One region of the Bradyrhizobium sp. ORS 111 genome, then DNA from elsewhere that is predicted to be linked to it. Evidence: riboswitches for the same ligand, from Rfam matches in the RefSeq annotation. Region 1 holds a riboswitch; the other holds the start of a gene.
The links. A riboswitch is a leader RNA that binds a small molecule or an ion and turns the genes downstream of it on or off. The one in region 1 is predicted to bind cobalamin.
Positions count from the first base shown of each region.

Region 2: another riboswitch for cobalamin. It lies ahead of P6U30_RS34600 (TonB-dependent receptor); the one in region 1 lies ahead of P6U30_RS28355 (ribonucleoside-diphosphate reductase subunit alpha).

Region 1 covers NZ_CP120701.1:6,159,207-6,164,442, forward strand. The annotation lists gene P6U30_RS28350 (ribonucleotide-diphosphate reductase subunit beta) at 175-1,248, opposite strand; gene P6U30_RS28355 (ribonucleoside-diphosphate reductase subunit alpha) at 1,239-3,167, opposite strand; cobalamin riboswitch at 3,270-3,482, opposite strand; partial or broken gene P6U30_RS28360 (IS6 family transposase) at 3,597-4,336, shown strand; gene P6U30_RS28365 (class I SAM-dependent methyltransferase) at 4,543-5,236, opposite strand, start outside.
Region 2 covers NZ_CP120701.1:7,485,968-7,491,203, reverse strand. The annotation lists gene P6U30_RS34625 (cobyric acid synthase) at 1-41, shown strand, start outside; gene cobD (threonine-phosphate decarboxylase CobD) at 46-1,011, opposite strand; gene cbiB (adenosylcobinamide-phosphate synthase CbiB) at 1,023-1,964, opposite strand; gene cobU (bifunctional adenosylcobinamide kinase/adenosylcobinamide-phosphate guanylyltransferase) at 2,092-2,595, shown strand; gene bluB (5,6-dimethylbenzimidazole synthase) at 2,615-3,247, shown strand; cobalamin riboswitch at 3,366-3,564, shown strand; gene P6U30_RS34600 (TonB-dependent receptor) at 3,668-5,236, shown strand, end outside.

The DNA of each region.
Region 1 (5,236 bases):
ACACCTCCGCTTTGGCACATCGATGCCGTCTGCGGCGCCCACTCCATCATAATTTCGAGCGGCGTCGATCATGCCGCTTGGTGTCCGCTGTACCCCAGAGAGCAGCAGCAGAGCGGACTTCCGCGAACGTCCGAGATGCACACGAGCTGACGCACCAACCGCTGCTCGGGTTGCCTATATACGGCCGAAAACCGCCCACACCCCATCTTCGCCGTCCCAGCTGCCGCGGCTCGCCGCCTTGGAGTACTCCGTGGCACGCTGCTCGAAGAAATTGGCGTGCTCGACGCCATTGAGAATCTCGACGAGCCACGGCAGCGGATGCGCCTTGAGCTGGGTGAATCCGCCCTCCTTGGCCTCAAAGAAGCCGAAGACCGGGGCAATCCGGAGCTGGCTAAGTCGCCAGTCAGCCACATAGCGGACGTAGGCGTGGATCTGCTCAGGCAGCATGCCCTCGATCTTGCCGAGGCCGAAGGCGAGATCGACGAAGTTCTCCTCCAGCTTCACCATGGTCTTTGCGACGTCGACGATGTCATCGCGGACGGAGCGCGTCACCGCGCCGGTTTCACTGTGCCATTCGTGAAATAGCTTGATGATGCCCTCGCAGTGGAGACTCTCGTCGCGCACTGACCAGCTTACGATTTGTCCCATGCCATTCATCTTGTTATGACGCGGGAAGTTGAGCAGCATGGCGAAGCTCGCGAACAACGCCATGCCTTCGGTGAAGGCGCCGAACATCGCCAGGGTGCGGGCGACATCAGCCACGGTGTCGACGCCGAACTCGTGCATGTATTCCGCCTTGGCGCGCATCTCCGCATAGCCGCGGAACGCCTCGAACTCGGTCTTTGGCATGCCGAGCGTCTTGAGCAGAAGCGCATAGGCGTCGATGTGGACCGTCTCCATGTTGGTGAAGGCGGCCATCATCATCTGGACGGTGAGTGGCTGGAAGATCGGGATGTAGCGCTTGAGATAGTTGTCGCCGACCTCGATGTCCGACTGAGTGAAGAAACGGAAGATCTGGGTGAGCAGCGCGCGCTCGTTGGCCGTGACGCGGTCCGACGCCCAGTCCTTGAGGTCGGCGCCGAGCGGCACCTCCTCGCCCATCCAGTGGGTCTGCTGCTGGCGCTTCCAGAACTCGTAAGCCCAGGCGTAGCGATCGACGTCATAGCTGCCGGTCGAGTCAAGCAGGCCGACCCGCCCCTTGCCGATCAGCGTGCGCGGATCGACGGACGAGAGATCGATCACTGACATGCGAGGCACTCCTCATAGTCGGTGCGCTGCGGCGGTGCAACCTTGTCGCCGTCGGCGATCTTGCCGGCGAACGCCGCGCGCGAGATCGATTTTGAGCGGCAGTAATAGAGGCTCTTCACCCCGCGCTCCCATGCCGTCCAGTGCAGCATGTGGAGGTCCCACTTATCGACGTCGGCCGGCAGATAGAGGTTGATCGACTGGCTCTGGCAGATGAACGCGGCACGGTCGGCGGCAAGCTCGACGATCCAGCGCTGATCGATCTCGAAGGCGGTGCGAAAGATCGCTTTCTCGTGCTCCGACAGGATGTCGAGATGGGCGACCGAACCCTCGTGCGCGATGATCGACTGCCAGGTCGCCGAGGTATCGGCGCCCTTGGCGGTCAGCACCTTGGCGAGATGCGGATTACGCACCGAGATGGCGCCCGACAACGTCTTGTGGGTGTAGATGTTGGCCGGGATCGGCTCGATGCAGGCGCTGGTGCCGCCGCAGATGATGCTGATCGAGGCGGTCGGCGCGATCGCGATCTTGTGGCTGAAGCGCGCCATCACGCCGCGTTCCATGGCATCCGGGCACGGGCCACGCTCACGAGCGAGCGCCACGGACGCCGCGTCGGCATCGCGACGGATTTTTCGGAACATGTTCAGATTGAACGACTTGGCCAAGACACTCTCCATCGGAATGCCCTTGGCCTGGAGAAACGAGTGGAAGCCCATGACGCCGAGGCCGACTGAGCGCTCGCGCAGGGCGGCGTAGCGGGCACGCTTCATGCCGCCCGGTGCCACCGTGATGAAGCGGGTGAGCACGTTATCGAGGAAGCGCATGACGTCCTCGATGAAGCCGGGCTCCTCATTCCACTGGTCCCAGGTCTCGAGGTTGAGCGACGACAGGCAGCACACCGCGGTGCGCTCCTCGTCGCGATGATCGATACCGGTCGGCAGCGTAATCTCGCTGCATAGGTTGGAGGTCGAGACCTTGAGGCCGAGCTCGCGCTGGTGCTTGGGGAGCGCGCGGTTCACGGTGTCGATGAACAAGAGATAAGGCTCGCCGGTCTGCAGCCGGTTCTCAAGGATGCGTTGCCACAGCTGGCGGGCGTCGATCTCGCGGATGACCTCGTTAGTCTTCGGGCTCCGCAGAGCGAACGCGGTGCCGGCGCCTACGGCACGCATGAACTCGTCGGTGACGTTGATGCCGTGATGGAGGTTAAGGCTCTTGCGGTTGAAGTCGCCGGACGCCTTGCGGATCTCGAGGAACTCCTCGATCTCGGGATGGTGGATATCGAGATAGACCGCCGCCGAGCCGCGCCGCAACGAGCCCTGGCTGATCGCCAGCGTCAGGCCGTCCATGACGTGGATGAAGGGGATGATGCCTGAGGTGACGCCGCCCTTCACCTTCTCGCCGATCGAGCGAACATTGCCCCAGTAGGTGCCGATGCCGCCACCGTTGGAGGCAAGCCAGACATTCTCGTTCCAGGTGCCGACGATGCCTTCGAGCGAGTCCGACACCGAATTAAGGAAGCACGAAATAGGCAGGCCACGCGTGCTGCCGCCATTCGAGAGCACTGGCGTCGCCGGCATGAACCACAGCCGGGACATTGCATCATAAAGACGCTGAGCATGGGCAACATCGTCCGCAAACGCGCACGATACCCGCGCAAACATGTCTTGGATGCCTTCGCCGGGGAGCAGATAACGGTCGGTCAGGGTCAGCTTGCCGAACGATGTCAGGAGATTGTCGCGCGACCGATCAAGGGCGAGGTCAGACGGCTTTGGAGACGCCGCAAGGGGCCGAGGCAGCGGAGCCAGCGATGGAGGCGGAACAGACAGCTGAAGCGCGGCAGGCTTTGCCTGCGCTCGCGGCGGCCGCACACTGGACAGTGCAAGGAGATGACCCTGCTGATCGAAATCGTAAGACGGCGACATCGGCAACCCCGCGATGTTTGGCGCTGGGGGCCGCGGACGACTTGCAAGGAGACCGGGCAAATGTCCCCGGCTGCAAGCGACCTACCGGGGCACCCCGCCCGAGGACGTTCGTTCTGTCGCGGCAGGTCTCCTGGCTCGCGGGTCGCTGCGGCTGTCGGCCTTCCCGGCGCTGTCGCCAGTGACCATGATGACAACCGCTCGTCGCTTACAGTTGCGGGGGCAGCCTCGGAATAGCCATTGCCGGCGCACCGGGTTCCCTCTTAGCTTCCATCCTACGAGATATAGGAATGAAAGACCGTGACAGGTCTACATATAGGCGCGACTCGCCGAGGTTCGTCAAGCCTTGTGCTGAGGGAGATCAAGATTCAGAAGGCAAAAGGGCACCGTCAAGTTAACGAATTGGAGCGGCCGAGGCGGTAAACAACCGGCATGCCAACCGTCCGGGACCCCTCTTTATCGCCGCCATTGCTTCCCATCGGAAGCGATCAGGCTATGCCGTTTGGTCGTATTAGCTTGCGCATGGTCGAGGAAATGCTGGCGGCGTGTGGCATTGGCGTGACCTATGAAACCGTGGGCCAGTGGGGAAGGAAATTCGGCAAAGCGTTCTCCGATCGGATTCGCCAGCGCGCTCCCGCTCGCGGCGGCAAATGGCATCTGGACGAAATCGTTATCTCGCTCGCGGGCGAACAACATTGGCTCTGGCGCGCTGTCGACCAGAATGGCTTCGTCTCGACGCCTTTCCAGCGCTGAAGAGACTCGCGCGCCGCGCAGCAGTTCATGAAGAAGCTCTTGAAATCCGCCGGCACGCCGCCGCGCGTGATGATCACGGACAAGCTCCGTTCGTACGGCGCTGCGAGGGGGAAGCTGGGCTTTCACGTCGAACATCGTCAGCACAAAGCTCCCAACAATCGGGCCGAGAATTCTCATCAGGCCGACGTGGCGACGCGAGCGGATCATGAAGCGTTTCAAATCGTCCCGCCAAGCTCAACGGTTTCTGTCAGTTCACGATCAGGTCGCGAAGCTTTTCAACATCCCCTATCCCGGAGCCGTCGCTGCCGACTTCCGTCGTGCTTCGCGCGAGCGAGCCTTTGCGACTTGGCGCGAGATCTCCACGACAAGCGCTATCGCCGAATCTCGAACCTCTGAGAATCCCCTTCTTCGGCTCCGCGTCGATTAAGTTGACGATGCCCAGCCTCGATCTCGACATATGGCACGGAAACAGATGGATTCGAAATCGGCAAAGCTGTCATGAGCACGGCTTCTCTCTAGCCTGCCGACCGGACCGAACGTAACCATGCAGGGAGCGAGGGCGTGATCCACTTAGGTGCACAGATCCCTGGATCACACCCACGGCTATCTTCGGAAAGCGAACCTGTCACGGCTCCAGCGCGACCTGCAAGCCCTTGCTGCCCTCAACATGAACATAACGGGGCCCGATCGGCCGACCCCTGCCGCTGGCGACGGTGACAATGTCTTCCAGAGGCATGGCGCGCGCATCCGCCTCAGGGCGGGACAAGATCAGATCGGCGTGAAACAGCCCTTCTGATTCAAGACCGGTAGCATCGACGCCAAGAGCCGCCAAGCTGGCCAAACAACTTTCAAACTCGTCAGCATCGCGAAAGCGACGCTGGATAAACGTCGCGCCCGCAAGACGTTCTGTCACAAGGCCACGCCTCGCGAACGTCGTGGCCAAGGAATCAAATGGGAACATTCGTAGGACGAAGGAGATGATCCAAAGACGCTGATCTGTCGCATCGAGAATTTTGCTGAACGTTTTCTCGGTAACGTAGCCGATGCAACCCGTCGACATGATAACATCCGTGGAGCGGATAATGCGCGCGCTGTCCGTCGATAGCGCCTCCTTTTCAAGGTCAGCGACAATGCCCTGCTCCAGGAGACCAACATCCGTTGCATAGCTGATCGCCGGTGCCGACATATCGAGGCCGATAAACCGCGCCAAACCGACATCAGGCCAAGCTGCATAAAAATTTCGATCGAGATGCACCAGTGTCTCAGAACTGATCGCCCTCATCTCGCGCCGGGCGTAGCGGTGACGCAAGCCCCCGAAG
Region 2 (5,236 bases), 1.3 Mb from region 1:
CGCATCTTGACGTGGATGGGTTGCTTGCATTGGCGCGGTGAAGCGCTAGCTCGACAGCACCGCGGCAAGACGGGACCATTCCGTTTCGCTCCCGGGCAGACCAAGGCGTAGCCATCCCGGGCGTTGCTGGAAGACGCGCGACCAGATCTGGCCCCGCGCCAGCTTCTCGTGCGCAGCCAGGGCGTCGCCGGTCTCGTAGAGCCGGAACAGCGGCGTGCCGCCGACCAATGTCCAGCTCTGCGATCGGACCATCGCATCGAGCCTGAGGCAATCGCTTGCGAGACGTGCCGACGTGGCCATTTTCCAGGCATCGTCGCGCAATGCGCGCCGCCCGATCGCAATCGCGGCAGCCGACACCGGCCACGGGCCGGCCATCGCCGCAAGCGCGGCGATCTCCCGCTCGCTGCCGATCGTAAAACCGAGCCGCAGGCCGGCGAGCCCGTAGAACTTCCCGAACGAACGCAGGATGAGGAGACCATCTTGCGCGGCCCGTGATGCAAGCGACAGGTCCGGAACGGTGTCGGCGAAACTCTCGTCGATCACGAGCCGGCCGACACGCGGCCGCAGCGCCCGCAGCTCGCTCCGATCGTGACGTGTTCCATCGGGATTGTTGGGATTGACCACCACGGCGAGATCGGCGCCCGCGAGGGCTTCGAGATCGGAAACCTCGGTGACGTCCCAGCCGGAGGCCGAGAGAACCGCGGCGTATTCATTGTAGGTCGGCGCAAGGATGCGCACCCGGCCCCGCGTCGATACATGCGGCAGCAACTGGATGGCCGCCTGCGCGCCGCCCAGCGCCACGATCGGCGCATCGGTGGCATAGGCGTGCCGTGCCGCATCATGGAGCGATTCGATGTCGGTCCGCGACGGCAACGCGTTCCAGAGTCTCGGGTCCACATCGACCACGGGATAAGGCAGCCGGTTGATTCCGGTCGACAGATCGATCCAGTCGTCCGGCCGGCCACCGAACCGTTGCTGCGCGATATCGAGATTGCCGCCGTGCTCACGCATTTGTGGCTCCCTCACACCAAGGCCAGGATCGCGAATATCGCGGCCAGCAGCATCATGGCGCGACGATAGAGTTTCAGTCCGCGGCGGATATCGGCGGCGACGGGATCGCGCGCCGCTTCGTTCAACCAAGGCTCCTTCGCAACGCTGCTGTGGTAGATGCGCGGACCGCTCAGCCGCACGCCGAGCCCGCCGGCCATCGCGGCTTCCGGCCAACCGGCGTTCGGCGAGCGATGACGGCTCGCGTCCCGCAGCATGCATGACCACGCCTGCGCCCGCTGCGACGCAAGCAGTACGAACAGCAGGCCGGTGAGGCGCGCCGGGATGAGATTGGCAAGGTCGTCGATGCGGGCGGAAGCCCAGCCAAACGCCTCATGCCGCGCGGTACGGTGGCCGATCATGGAATCAAGCGTGTTGATCGCCTTGTAGCCGACAATGCCGGGTAGTCCGAACAGTGCGCCCCAAAACGCGGGCGCGACGATGCCGTCGGACGCATTCTCGGCCAGGCTCTCGATCGTCGCGCGCGCAATGCCGGCATCATCGAGCGTAGCGGCATCGCGTCCGACAATGCGCGAAACCGCCGCGCGTGCGCCCGTGACATCGCCGGACGCAAGCGGATCCGCGACCGCGGCGACATGGTCATGGAGTGAACGCAAGGCAACCAGCGGCCATGCCAGAATTCCGATCAGGACAATGCGGGTCCAGCCTGCGGGGAGCACGATCTGAACAGCCCAGGCGAGCGATGCTGCCAGTGCGATCACCAGAGTTGCCGCCGCGATGCCGGCTGCGCGACGCTGCGCAGGCGAAGCCGACGTCCGGTTCCAGCCGGTATCGACGGCGGTGATCAGCCGGCCGAGCCAGGTCACGGGATGACCGACGCGCGCGAACAGCCAATCCGGCCAGCCGATTAAGGCGTCGACCGCCATCGCCACCGCCATCGCTCCCGCAAAGCTCACGCACGTCTCCCGCCTCGATCTCTCCTGATGCGCAAGACCCCGCGCGAGCGCAAGCCCTCCCGTGATCGATTTCGGCTTTGTCTTTGGCAGCGTTTGGTGATTAGTGCTGGCCCGACAGGAGTTCATGATGGCCGTCATTCTGATAACGGGCGGAGCACGATCGGGAAAGAGCCGACGGGCCGAATCTCGCGCGCGCTCGTTTCCGGGACAGCCCATATATATTGCGACGGCCGAAGCGCTCGATGCGGAGATGGTGGAGCGCATCGCGCGCCACCGCGCGCGGCGAGGCGGCGACTGGATCGAACGGGAAGTGCCGCTCGACCTCGTCGCGGCCCTGGCCGAGACCGACGGCGGCGGGGCAAGGCTGGTCGACTGCCTTACGCTGTGGCTGTCGAACCTGCTTCATGCCGGGCGCGACTGGTCGCAGGACGTTGCACGTCTTGCCGAGGCGCTGCCTCGGCAGCACAGCCCGGTGATCATGGTGACCAACGAGGTGGGTCTCGGCATCGTGCCCGACAATGCGCTAGCGCGCACTTTCCGTGACGGCGCCGGCCTCATGAACCAGACCATTGCCGGCGTCGCAGAAGAGGTGGAGTTCGTGGTGGCAGGCCTGCCGCTGAAGCTTAAATAAAGATCGGATGACGAGCCTGATGGTCTCATTCGACGATACGTTTCGCCGGCAACTGCACGAATTGTTCGTGTGGCGCCGTGACGTGCGGCGCTTTCGAAGAGATCCGCTGCCGGACGGCGCGCTGGAGCGGCTGATCGAGACCGCCTGCCTGTCTCCGTCGGTTGGCCTCAGCCAGCCGTGGCGGTTCGTCATCGTCGAGGACAGGGCGAGGCGCAGCGCGGTGATCGAGGATTTCAAGCTCTGCAATGCCGATGCCCTGCAGTCCTATTCCGGTGAGCGCGCGGCGAAGTATGCCACCCTCAAGCTTTCGGGGCTCGAGGAGGCGCCGGGCCATCTGGCCGTTTTCGCGGACAAAACGAGCAGCATCGGTGCGGGCCTGGGGCGCGCGACGATGCCCGAAACCACCGAATATTCCGTCGTCGCCGCGATCTGCTCGATGTGGCTTGCCGCACGTGCGGAGGGCATTGGGCTCGGCTGGGTGTCGATCCTCGATCCGATCCGCGTTCACGGTATTCTCGACGTACCCGAGAGTTGGAAGTTTATCGGCTATCTCTGCATCGGCTACCCCGAGGCCGAGTGTGACCGGCCGGAGCTCGAGCAGGCCAAATGGGAATCGCGACGAAGTTCGGACGAGTTCACCGTGCGACGCTGATGGTTCGCGTGCCGCACTTTGACTGTTCGTCGCGAAGCCCCACGCCACTACGGGAGTACTCTGGTTTGTCTGGTTTGCAGTGCGCGCGGCCGAATCGTTGACAGTCGTTTCCGAATAAACCTATCTTGATGGCGACGGTTCTCCTTCGGGAGATCAAAAGGGAATGCGGTGCGGGCGTCGGCCCAAGGCCGTAGCTGTCCCCGCAACTGTAAACGGCGAGCCTTTCGTCACTATGCCACTGGGCCGAGCTGCCCGGGAAGGCGTCGACAGGCGATAACCCGTGAGCCAGGAGACCTGCCGTCAGTCGTGGTCACACGCGAGCACATCGGGCGGGGCGTCCTGGTGGGGTCGGCGCATTGCCGTTTGGGCATGCGGTGCCCGCGTTCGCGGTGACGTGCCACGTTAACCGCGAGTCCCTTTATGTCTTCATCTTCCCCCATTGCGCTCGGATGGCGCCTTGGCCTCGTTTGCTCGTTGTCATCGCTGCTGCCGGCCGAAAGCTGGGCGCAGACCGCTCCGTCAACCAGGCTGGATCCGATCCAGATCTCGCCTCCCGAGGCCGCGAAGCCGAAGCGTCCCTCGCGCAACAACACGGCCGCTGTTCGGTCGCGATCGAGGCTCACGACAAATCCGGCAGCCCATGACACGTCGCAGTCCGCTGTGTCGTCCGCATCGGCGTCACCGACGCTCAATGCTACCAAGCCGGAAGCAACTGGCAGCCGCCTCAACCTGACACCGCTGCAAACGCCGGCCAGCGTCGAGGTCATCTCGTCGGAGACCATCGCCGAACGCGGTCAGCACAATGTGATCGACGCCGTCACCCAGGACGGGGCCGGCTTCATCGCAACGCCGGCTCCCGGCAATGGCGGCCTGTCGTTCAGTACCCGTGGCTTCGCCGGCAGCAACTCGGTGATGACGCTGTATGACGGCACGCGCTTCTATGTCGGCTCTGGAACCCTGACCTTCCCATACGACACCTGGTCGACGCAGCGCATCGAGGTGCTGCGCGGCCCGGCCTCGGTCTTGTACGGCGAAGGCGCGATCGGCGGCGTCATCAACGTGATCCCGAAAAAGCCGCTCGCAACGCCTTACAACGACGCCGAGGTCTCGCTTGATAGCAACATGACGCGACGGCTCGCGCTCGACAGCGCCGGGCCGATCAATCCCAATGTATCGTATCGCGTGAATGCCACCGGTAACATGTCGGATGGCTGGGTCGATCGCGACAAGACATCGAATGTGGCGGTCTCCGCGGCAGTGCGGGTGCAGGCGTCCGACAATCTCGCCTTCACGCTTTCCGAGGACTACGGCGACCGTAGCCCGTCGCGCTATTTCGGCACGCCTGTCATCAACGGCGGAATCCTCGATGCGCTACGCTTCAGGAACTACAACGCATCGGACAGCACCATTCGCTATCGGGACAACTGGACCCAATTCAAGACCGAATGGGATGTCGCCGACGGCATCAAGGTCAACAATACGCTCTATTATCTGACCAGCGAGCGGCATTGGCGCGACATCGAGAACTACACCTGGAATCCGGCGACCCAGCTAATCGATCGCTCCAGCTATATCGAGATCTTCCACGACCAGAAGCAGCTCGGCAACCGGATGGATACGACGTTCAGCGGTCATATCTTCGGCTTTGCGAACCAGTTCGTTACGGGATTCGACGTCAACCACATCGACTTCACCCACACCAACAATTCGCCCTACGCCGGCGCATCGTCGGTCAATCCTTACGTCTTCGATCCCGGGTCATTCTTCGCGACGACGTCTCCAACCGCACCGGGCTTCAATGCAATCGTCAACCAATACGCGCTGTTTGCCGAGGACCGGCTTTCGCTGACCGACCAACTGTCGTTCGTCACCGGTGTCAGGTATGACCGCCCCGAGGTCGATCGTACCGACTATCGCGTGCCGTCGAACAGCTTCGACGTCACGCTGTCGGGCACCAGCTGGCGCGCCGGCCTCGTCTATGAGCCGGTC